Regions from separate parts of the Bacillus sp. OTU2372 genome, predicted to be linked through region 2. Evidence: a T-box and tRNA genes for the amino acid it is inferred to sense, from the RefSeq annotation. Region 2 holds a T-box; the other holds one or more tRNA genes.
The links. The T-box of region 2 lies ahead of ileS (isoleucine--tRNA ligase). A T-box ahead of a tRNA ligase gene usually reads a tRNA of that ligase, here a tRNA-Ile.
Positions count from the first base shown of each region.

Region 1: it encodes a tRNA-Ile, which carries the amino acid that the T-box ahead of ileS (isoleucine--tRNA ligase) is inferred to sense. The anticodon was not compared.

Region 1 covers NZ_JASATK010000033.1:7-5,186, forward strand. The annotation lists rRNA gene rrf (5S ribosomal RNA) at 71-186, shown strand; tRNA gene AAHB15_RS27170 (tRNA-Val) at 194-269, shown strand; tRNA gene AAHB15_RS27175 (tRNA-Thr) at 429-504, shown strand; tRNA gene AAHB15_RS27180 (tRNA-Leu) at 604-688, shown strand; tRNA gene AAHB15_RS27185 (tRNA-Gly) at 726-797, shown strand; tRNA gene AAHB15_RS27190 (tRNA-Leu) at 805-890, shown strand; tRNA gene AAHB15_RS27195 (tRNA-Pro) at 930-1,006, shown strand; tRNA gene AAHB15_RS27200 (tRNA-Ala) at 1,026-1,101, shown strand; tRNA gene AAHB15_RS27205 (tRNA-Met) at 1,125-1,201, shown strand; tRNA gene AAHB15_RS27210 (tRNA-Ser) at 1,229-1,321, shown strand; tRNA gene AAHB15_RS27215 (tRNA-Tyr) at 1,336-1,420, shown strand; tRNA gene AAHB15_RS27220 (tRNA-Trp) at 1,425-1,498, shown strand; tRNA gene AAHB15_RS27225 (tRNA-Leu) at 1,523-1,607, shown strand; tRNA gene AAHB15_RS27230 (tRNA-Gly) at 1,628-1,701, shown strand; tRNA gene AAHB15_RS27235 (tRNA-Ile) at 1,717-1,790, shown strand; gene mutM (bifunctional DNA-formamidopyrimidine glycosylase/DNA-(apurinic or apyrimidinic site) lyase) at 1,922-2,731, shown strand; gene AAHB15_RS27245 (helix-turn-helix transcriptional regulator) at 2,950-3,597, shown strand; gene AAHB15_RS27250 (pyruvate, water dikinase regulatory protein) at 3,614-4,429, shown strand; gene ppdK (pyruvate, phosphate dikinase) at 4,432-5,180, shown strand, end outside.
Region 2 covers NZ_JASATK010000001.1:537,129-542,308, reverse strand. The annotation lists gene ileS (isoleucine--tRNA ligase) at 1-1,139, opposite strand, end outside; T-box leader at 1,213-1,451, opposite strand; gene AAHB15_RS02660 (DivIVA domain-containing protein) at 1,502-2,017, opposite strand; gene AAHB15_RS02655 (YlmH family RNA-binding protein) at 2,102-2,875, opposite strand; gene AAHB15_RS02650 (YggT family protein) at 2,906-3,169, opposite strand; gene AAHB15_RS02645 (cell division protein SepF) at 3,175-3,654, opposite strand; gene AAHB15_RS02640 (YggS family pyridoxal phosphate-dependent enzyme) at 3,669-4,346, opposite strand; gene pgeF (peptidoglycan editing factor PgeF) at 4,353-5,171, opposite strand.

The DNA of each region.
Region 1 (5,180 bases), on a different contig from region 2:
AGCGAACTCGTTTTTACTTCTTCTATATATTATCTAGTTTTGAGAGAACGAACTTCTTTCAATTAAATAGTCTGGCAATAATGGCGAGAAGGTCACACCCGTTCCCATATCGAACACGGAAGTTAAGCTTCTCAGCGCCGATGGTAGTTGGGACTTTGTCCCTGTGAGAGTAGGACGTTGCCAGGCTTTATATGGAGGATTAGCTCAGCTGGGAGAGCATCTGCCTTACAAGCAGAGGGTCGGCGGTTCGATCCCGTCATCCTCCACCATATACCTTGCCGGTGTAGCTCAATTGGTAGAGCACGACCGAATAAGCTTCCTGAATGAACTTCAGCATACTGACCGAGCTGCTACTTGAATAATCTTTCTGAGGTCAGGATGACGTTAACAAGACAGCGTATATGAATTTAATATTTTCCAAACTTTACGCCGGGGTAGCTCAATTGGTAGAGCAACTGACTTGTAATCAGTAGGTTGGGGGTTCAAGTCCTCTCGCCGGCACCATGCTTCTTACTTCTTCGAGTTACATCTGAGGATGCATACGCGAAATCCCGAAGGGAATTTAAGCATATTAAACTAGTTATTTTTTACTAAACTGAAAATGCGGGTGTGGCGGAATTGGCAGACGCACCAGACTTAGGATCTGGCGCCGCAAGGCGTGGGGGTTCGACTCCCTTCACCCGCACCAAGTTTTTTTACGAAGTAAAATAACTTATCATATATATGCGGAAGTAGTTCAGTGGTAGAACACCACCTTGCCAAGGTGGGGGTCGCGGGTTCGAATCCCGTCTTCCGCTCTCTTTTGCCGGGGTGGCGGAACTGGCAGACGCACAGGACTTAAAATCCTGCGGTAGGTGACTACCGTACCGGTTCGATTCCGGTCCTCGGCATCAAAGTTTTTTTGCGAAAGCAAAATAACTTTCATATTTCGGGAAGTAGCTCAGCTTGGTAGAGCACTTGGTTTGGGACCAAGGGGTCGCAGGTTCGAATCCTGTCTTCCCGACCATGAAGTTCTTATAGAAAATGGGGTCTTAGCTCAGCTGGGAGAGCGCCTGCTTTGCACGCAGGAGGTCAGGGGTTCGATCCCCCTAGACTCCACCAATTACTTCTTAAAATAATATAATGGCGGTGTAGCTCAGCTGGCTAGAGCGTACGGTTCATACCCGTAAGGTCGGGGGTTCGATCCCCTCCGCCGCTACCATTAGTATAAATATGGTTTACTAAAAATGGAGGAATACCCAAGTCCGGCTGAAGGGATCGGTCTTGAAAACCGACAGGCGGGTTAAACCGCGCGGGGGTTCGAATCCCTCTTCCTCCGCCATTTTTATATTCATTGGAGGGGTAGCGAAGTGGCTAAACGCGGCGGACTGTAAATCCGCTCCCTCAGGGTTCGGCGGTTCGAAACCGTCCCCCTCCACCACTTTAGGGGCATAGTTTAAAGGTAGAACTAAGGTCTCCAAAACCTTCAGTGTGGGTTCGATTCCTACTGCCCCTGCCATAATTTTTTTGATTATTAACACATGCCGATGTGGCGGAATTGGCAGACGCGCACGACTCAAAATCGTGTTCCGTGAGGAGTGTCGGTTCGACCCCGACCATCGGTACCAACTAGAATATTTATTCTGATGCGGGTGTAGTTTACTGGTAAAACCTCAGCCTTCCAAGCTGATGTAGTGGGTTCGATTCCCATCACCCGCTCCATAAGTTTTAAATTATGGGCCTATAGCTCAGCTGGTTAGAGCGCACGCCTGATAAGCGTGAGGTCGATGGTTCGAGTCCATTTAGGCCCATTAAAAAATGAATGAATCATACCGAACAGGATCCTGTTCGGTATTTTTTGTGTCTATAAACATTTATACTTCATTTTCTTTTTTGTTACGGGGAACGATACTAGGAAAATGGATTGTGGGAGGAGACCGATATGCCTGAGCTTCCGGAAATGGAGAACTATAAAAACCTGTTAAAAGACAAAATTGCGAATCAAGTTGTAACAGATGTTCAAATAAACCGTGATAAATCCATTAATATCAATCCTGACCTCTTCAAAAAAACGGTTCAGCACCAGCAAATCGTCGATATCAAACGTCGAGGAAAGCATCTCCTATTCCAGCTGAAAAATGAGCAAACACTTTTATTACACTTAATGCTGGGTGGATGGATGTTTTTCGGGACTGAATCGGAAAAACCAAACAGAACAATACAGGTCCGACTATCATTTGGACAAAATCATCTTTATTTTATAGGTCTACGGTTAGGATATTTGCATTTATATAATCAAACTCAAACAGAGGAAAAGCTGTCGGACTTAGGGCCAGAGCCATTGAATCCTGAATTTACCGTAAATGAATTTTTAAAAAGAATAGCTTCAAAACATGGCCGTTTAAAAACTACTTTACTCGATCAATCATTTATTGCTGGTATCGGGAATTGCTACTCTGCAGAGATATGCTTTCAGGCTGGGATCAAACCGACCAAGGATATTGACGACATTAATGATAGTGACCGAAGCAGACTTTATGATTCAATGAAAAATGTTCTTCAAGATGGGATTAAGCACGGTGGGTATATGGATAATCCAATCTTTAAGGGAGACACGTTAACCGGTGGGTTTAATAATCGTTGCCAGGTTTATAACCGCGAAGGTCAACCATGCTATCGGTGTGGCGCAACTATTGTTATCGAGGTGATTTCCTCTAGAAAAACTTATTATTGTCCTAATTGCCAGAGCTAAAAAACTCCTTACCGTATTAGGAATACACAAAAAAGGGCACAAACGATTTAACTTATAATCGCTTGTGCCTTTTTTATTTTGGCGTCAAAGGTGTAATTGTGTTTTTTTTAACAAATACCTATTTCCCTTTACACTTAAATGTTATATACTAAATAAAAATAAGTATAACACATTTAAAGTAATTACATATATTATATTATGTTAATAGGATAAAGGGGGTGGTGAAGATAAAACTTTCAAAGCGTCAGGACGAAATCTTGGAGATTGTAAAACAAAATGGACCAATCACAGGAAAAGAGATTGCAGACAAGTTGTCATTATCAAGAGCAGCATTAAGACCGGACTTAGCCATCTTGACCATGTCAGGCAATATCGATGCAAGGCCGCGTGTCGGTTATTTTTATAATGACAAATTTAAGGTTAAGCGCCAAGCGGAGAAAGTCCTGCATCATAGTGTCAATAATTATAAAGCGCACCCTATTGTAGTTGGTAAATCAACCTCCGTATACGATGCCATTGTCCAACTATTTTTAGAGGATGTCGGCACACTTTACGCGGTTGATTCTGATGGGCATCTAGCTGGGGTCATTTCTAGAAAGGATTTGCTCAGAGCATCATTAGGTAATCAAAATCTTTCGGAGTTACCAGTCAGCGTCATTATGACGAGAATGCCAAATATTATTACCATTTATCCGGAAGAAACCTTACTCGAGGCAGCAAAAAAAATGATCCAAAATCATATTGATTCGCTTCCTGTTGTACGAGAAGCCGACGAACAAAAGAATACATATTTGCTAGTGGGGCGAATTACGAAAACAACGATCACAAAGGCATATTTAGAAATGATGGATGAAAAATCAGACTAAGGGAGTGGCAGTAATTTTGGCAGAAAAAGAAGTGGTCTATGTGGTTTCCGACTCAGTTGGGGAAACGGCTGGGTTTGTTGTAAAAGCAGTTGCAACCCAATTTAATGGGGGCCAAGTTGATATTCGTCGTAATTCCTACGTGGAAGATTTTGAAGATATAGAGGATGTCATTCTATTAGCGATTAAGGCTAATTCAATAATTGCTTATACGATTGTTATACCAACCTTAAAAGATTATTTAGACCGCCGGGCAGCTGAAGAAGGCATCATGGCAGTTGATCTACTAAGTCCATTGATGAACGCTTTCGAAACCAAATTTAATAAGGAACCTCATCACCGGCCAGGACTAATGAGAAAACTTGATGAGGAATACTTTCGAAAAATAGAAGCGATTGAATTTGCCGTTAAGTATGATGATGGCCGTGACCCAAGAGGCATAACAAAGGCAGATATCGTTCTGATAGGTGTGTCGCGCACCTCCAAAACGCCGCTATCGATGTATTTGGCGCACAAGCGGTATAAGGTGGCCAATGTTCCGCTCGTCCCGGAAGTTCAGCCTCCGGAGGAGTTATTTCAAATACCAAGGAAGAATTGCATCGGGCTTATTATTTCACCTGATAAGTTAAATGAAATCCGCAAAGAACGTTTGAGAGCGTTGGGGTTAGCTTCACGTGCTAACTATGCCAGCTTTGAGAGAATACTAAAGGAACTAGACCATGCAGAAAAAATCATGAAGCGGGTAGGATGCCCTGTTATTGATGTCTCAAATAAAGCAGTAGAAGAAACAGCAGGCTTAATACTAGATATATTAAAAAAAGAGAGGAGCTTTTAGAGATGGAGAAATTTGTTTACTTATTTCATGAGGGAAAAGGAAATATGAGAGATTTACTTGGGGGTAAAGGGGCAAATCTTGCAGAAATGACTAGAATTGGCCTGCCAGTGCCATTTGGTTTTACCATAACGACTCAGGCTTGTAATGCTTACTATGAATCTAGCAAAACCATTCCACTAGAAGTGGAGCAACAAACACTGGAAGCACTTAGCCGCTTAGAGGAAAAAATGGGAAAAAAACTGGGTGACTCAGGAAACCCTTTATTAGTTTCAGTCCGATCTGGCTCTGTTTTTTCCATGCCAGGTATGATGGACACTATCTTAAACCTCGGAATGAACGACGAAACGGTAGCCGGTTTAGCAACATTAACCAATAATCCTCGTTTTGCTTATGATTCGTACCGCCGTTTCATTCAGATGTTTAGTAATGTAGTCTTAGAAATCGATACATTTTATTTCGAGCAATACCTAGAAGAAACACGTGAAGAGAAAGGGTATAGTACAGATCCAGAAATGTCTGCAGAAGATTGGCAGGAAGTAATTATTGGCTATAAGGCCATTGTCAAAAAGCATACAAGAAAAAATTTCCCACAGGACCCAAAACAACAGCTTTTTCTTGCGATTAACGCTGTCTTTAATTCATGGAACAATCAGCGCGCCATCGTCTATCGCCGCCTGAATAAAATCCCAGACCACCTTGGAACAGCCGTTAATATTCAAAGTATGGTGTTTGGCAATATGGGCAATGATTC
Region 2 (5,180 bases):
CCAGCATCTTCTAACGCTTGGACGATTGGTTTATTGGCAGTATCATAAAATAAACCTTCAAAACCTGTTGCCTCAGCCGTCATTACACCCTTATCATCGACGGGACATAACACGTCTAAGCCGTATTTTTGGCCGACATAGAAGTCATCTTCACCATGTCCAGGCGCAGTATGAACGCATCCTGTACCTGCATCGGTAGTGACATGTTCTCCTAACATGACTAATGAATCACGATTATATAATGGATGTGATGCAATAATATATTCTAATTCAGAGCCTTTAACTTTTTGAACCACTTCTGTTTCTTCCCAGCCCGCTTCTTCTGTCACAGCTTCTAGTAACGCTTCAGCCACGAGGTACTTATTACCGTTAGCGGAAACAACTACATAGATTAAGTCAGGATGTACAGAAATACCGAGGTTAGCGGGAATTGTCCATGGGGTTGTTGTCCAGATCACAATTTGTGTATCGGTATCTAGGACACCCTTCCCATCTTTCACTTTAAAGCCGACATAAATGGATGGAGATTTTTTATCTTGATATTCGATTTCTGCCTCAGCTAATGCGGATTCACTGGATGGAGACCAATAAACCGGCTTAAGACCTTTATAGATGTATCCTTTTTTCGCCATCTCGCCAAACACTTTAATTTGCTGTGCTTCATATTCAGGTTTTAGGGTAATGTATGGATTTTCCCAATCTCCCCTAACTCCGAGACGCTTAAATTGAGTACGCTGATTATCAATTTGTTCAAGTGCATACTTAGCACAAAGTTCTCGGAATTCTGCAACTGTCATTTCTTTCCGTTTTACACCCTTGTTGGTTAATGCCTGTTCAATCGGTAAACCATGTGTATCCCAGCCAGGGACATATGGTGCTTGAAAGCCGCTCATTGATTTATAACGAACAATCATGTCTTTTAATATCTTATTAAGGGCATGCCCCATATGGATATCTCCGTTAGCATAAGGAGGTCCATCATGCAGGACAAACATTGGCCGTCCCTTTGTCCGTTCTTGCACTTTTTGATAAATATTCATTTCTTCCCATTTCGCCTGAATTTCAGGTTCTCTTTGTGGAAGGTTGCCACGCATCGGAAATTCAGTTTTTGGCATTAAAAGCGTGTCTTTATATTCCATTTTTTATTTCCTCCTGTAATCATACATATAATCAGAATAGCCAATAGACAATAAAAAAAACCTTCTCATCCCAAATAGGGACGAGAAGGTTTTTTCCCGCGGTACCACCCTGATAAATAATACCTGGTATTGGTATTATCCTCTTTACCATTCGTAACGTGAATAACACGCCTAAGTCTACTATCCCGCTTGGGGTTTCAACCTGGAACTCGAGGGTGATCTTCCAATTTTTCAACTTTATCGGGCTTTCACCGTCCCCGACTCGCTAGAAAAGCTTCAGAAAAATTGTACTGTCCCTTTCATCGTCAATTTTCATTCTATTTACTCTGTTTAAAAATTATATGCTAATAAAATGTATCTCGTCAAGCTAATGAATCTTCTTCTTCATGAATCTTTAATTCGGTAGCATCTACCTCATACTCTAATAAATGATCCCAATCATCTGTATTCAGCATATCGAGTTGTGCTTCAATCAACATCTTAAACCGCGTGCGGAATACTTTTGATTGTTTCTTTAAATCTTCAATTTCAAGGGCTATTTTTCGCGCTTTTGAAAGGGATTCATTCACAATCCGATCAGCATTTTTTTCTGCTTCTTTTATGATAAGTTTAGCTTCCTTTTGAGCATTGCGCTTTACTTCTTCGCCTGCTTCCTGGGCGATAACAATTGATTTGTTAAGTGTTTCTTCAATATTAACAAAATGGCCAAGACGATCATTCATCTCGTTAAGGCGCTCTTCTAATTCTCTTTTTTCTCTAAGTACTAGTTCATAATCCTTGATTACTTGATCAAGAAATTCATTTACTTCATCTTCATCATATCCACGAAAACCCTTATTAAATTCTTTATTATGAATATCTAACGGCGTTAACGGCATTAATGCCACCTCCATGCAATCTGTGCTTCTGTATGTATAAGCAAATATTCGACAGTTTTTTCTTAATTCCTGCTTAATTTGCAATTATTTTTGTTTTCCAACTGTAATTCTCCATTTTTCTTTTTTTGTTTTTCCATCCAATCCGATAATCTTTGCTCGTCCGTGTCCTCTTACAGAGAGCATATCTCCCTCTTCACATGAAAAGGAAGGATTTTCGATTAATGCCCAGTTCACCTTTACGAGCCCATGCTGAACTAAGGCAAGGGATTTCTGCCTGGATAGATGATAAATTCCTGATATAACCGTATCGAGCCGTAAAGATGATAATGTTAATTCATTCTCATCCCATAATTCAGCAGCGGCAACCGCATTTTCAATACCTGTTTCGACCAATTTCACTCCTGCCCTGCCAATTGATTCGACATTGTTCTTTATATAGTGACTTATTTCTTCAGCAGCGAAAAATTGAACACGCCCCTCACTAATCAAAATGTCACCGAATTTACCTCGTTTCAGGCCTAAAGACATAAGGGTTCCTAAAACTTGGCGGTGTTCAATCGTAACAAACTTTCGGGGATATTGAATATCAAATAAACTAATTTGAAAGTCTGCTTCAGAAGGAACTAAATAATCTGGATAGATGAGCGCCCTGTTCCTTTCTAAACCAGAAATCCCCCCAAAAAACTGATAATTCACTTCTCCATGCTCACCAATTAACATTTTTAGGATGTGCTGCTCTCTAGGGTCAAGAAAATCAGTTAGTTTAGGGGCGTATTGCTGCTCAACGTTGCTTTTCCATTGTAATACTTGATCAATATATTCCCGTTCCTCAGGCCGGAAATGCTGATAAATATTCATCTGTTAACACAACCTATTTTTTAATCATTCTTAAGTAAGCCATCTATAGACACTTGCTAAACCGGTACTGGCAAAATTTAAAACAAGGAATGCCACTATTGGTGAAATGTCCATCATTCCGATAGGAGGAATAATTTTTCTAAACGGCTCTAGATAGGGTTCACAAATTCTAGTCAATATTTGTCCAATGGAAGATTCCCTTGCATTAGGAAACCATGACATCAATATATAGATAATTAACGCCCATGAATAAATTTGAATTAAATGCTGTAATAGACTAAAAACAATGGCCATTTAGATTACCACCTTGTATTTGGGTTATTGTGCTCAGGTAAAAGTTCAGAAATGTTTCCAGCCACTTCCACATTATCAGGCGTACATAAAAAAATACTTGAGCCGATTTTTTGAATGTCTCCACCAATGGCATAGACCGCACCGCTTAAAAAATCAACGATCTGCCGTCCTTGTTCACGATCAATACTTTGCAGATTTACGACAACAGCCCGGCGATTTTTTAAATGATCAGCAATCTCAGTTGATTCAGAATAGGTTATCGGCTCCACCAAAATAACCTTTGAAGCTTTAGCTGTATTTGACGAACTGACTGTATTTGACGAACTGACTGGCTTTGGTACAGTTTGAAAATTAACAACATTTTGACTTTTCACAGATTGCTGTTTTGGTTTCACCGGAATTGTCTTCTCTACAACTTCATCATTGTTATTATCATATTCATCATCTAGAAAGAAAAATGTTTTTAATTTTGATTTAATCGTCATCTTCTTACCTCTCCTTAACCGTCTTCACCGACAAGTGCTGTGCCTATTCTGATCATTGTTGCCCCTTCTTCAATGGCAATGGAAAAATCGTTGGACATGCCCATCGAAAGGTTAGTACATGGTGCAAACTCCAACTTCAAATTCTGTACTTGGTCACGAAGTTTTCTTAATTTCCGAAAACAATCCCGTAGAATTTGTTCATCATCTGTTAATGGGGCCATTGTCATGAGTCCATCAATTACTATATGTTCAAAGTTGGAAAGCTCTTTAATAAAAGGAATCGTTTCTTCAATTGAAAGGCCATGTTTAGACTCTTCACCCGAAACATTGACTTGAACAAGGCATTTTAATTTATGGTTTGCACGCTTATTTATTTCTTCCGCAAGTGAAAGACGGTCCAACGAATGAATATATTCAACCTTATCAATGATATTTTTCACTTTGCGTGTTTGCAGTGTCCCGATATAATGCCATACAGGCTTGTCCTCTAATACGTCCCACTTTTCTAAGAGACTGTCATCCCGGTTTTCACCGAGATTATTAATACCTGCTTCAAGTGCTTCCTGAGCTCGCTCAATACTCACATATTTTGTGACTGCAATCAATGTCACTTCATCGCTGCTCCGACCTACTTTTTGGCACGCTTCAATTATTTGTTGATTAATTCGCTTTAAATTTTCAATTACCTTCATGGTGACCTATTTCTCCTTCCAGCCAATAAAACTCATCATTCTTCCTGTTATGCCTTTATCACGGCGGTGAGAGAAAAATTCCTCATGGTCGCAGCTAGAACATAAACTTGTTTGAAGAATATTTTGCTCCGGAACACCGGATGCAAGAAGAATCTGTCGATTCAGTTCCTGTAAATCCAGGGAATATTGCCCTTCTGTAATTAAATTATAGGTTAATGCTCCGCCTTCTTCTAGTGCTTTTTCTACAAAGTTAATAACATGTTTATCAACAATATAACAGTTTTCGCATATCGATGGTCCAATGGCGACAAGAATCTCCTCTGGTCTAATATTCTCTTGGCCCCAAGCTTCTATCATTTTCTTGGCTATTTGACCAACGCTCCCTTTCCAGCCGGCGTGAGCGACTCCAATCATCCTTTTCTCAGGGGCAATAAAAAAAAGAGGGACACAGTCAGCAAAACAAAGTGTTAACAGGATTCCCTCTTCATCCGTATAAAAACCATCTGTCCCTTTAAAGGAACTTTCGTATGAATCGGATCCAGTTCCACTATCTGCTTTTGTTATTTTCTTGAGAACGGTTTCGTGTGTTTGTTCAGCTCCAACCCAGCAGGATAACGGGAATTGCAGCAGTTCAGCCACTTTTTCTCTATTTGAACAAACATTGGTTACATCATCACTAACATGAAATCCAAGGTTAAGGGTTTTAAAGTATCCCTTGCTCGTCCCTCCATTTTTGGTTGTGAAGCCTGCCTCCAATTTCGGGTAGTATCTCATCCAGCTATCAATTGATAAAAAGGATTGATTTTTTTTCACAAAGGGTTCCATTAAATTACC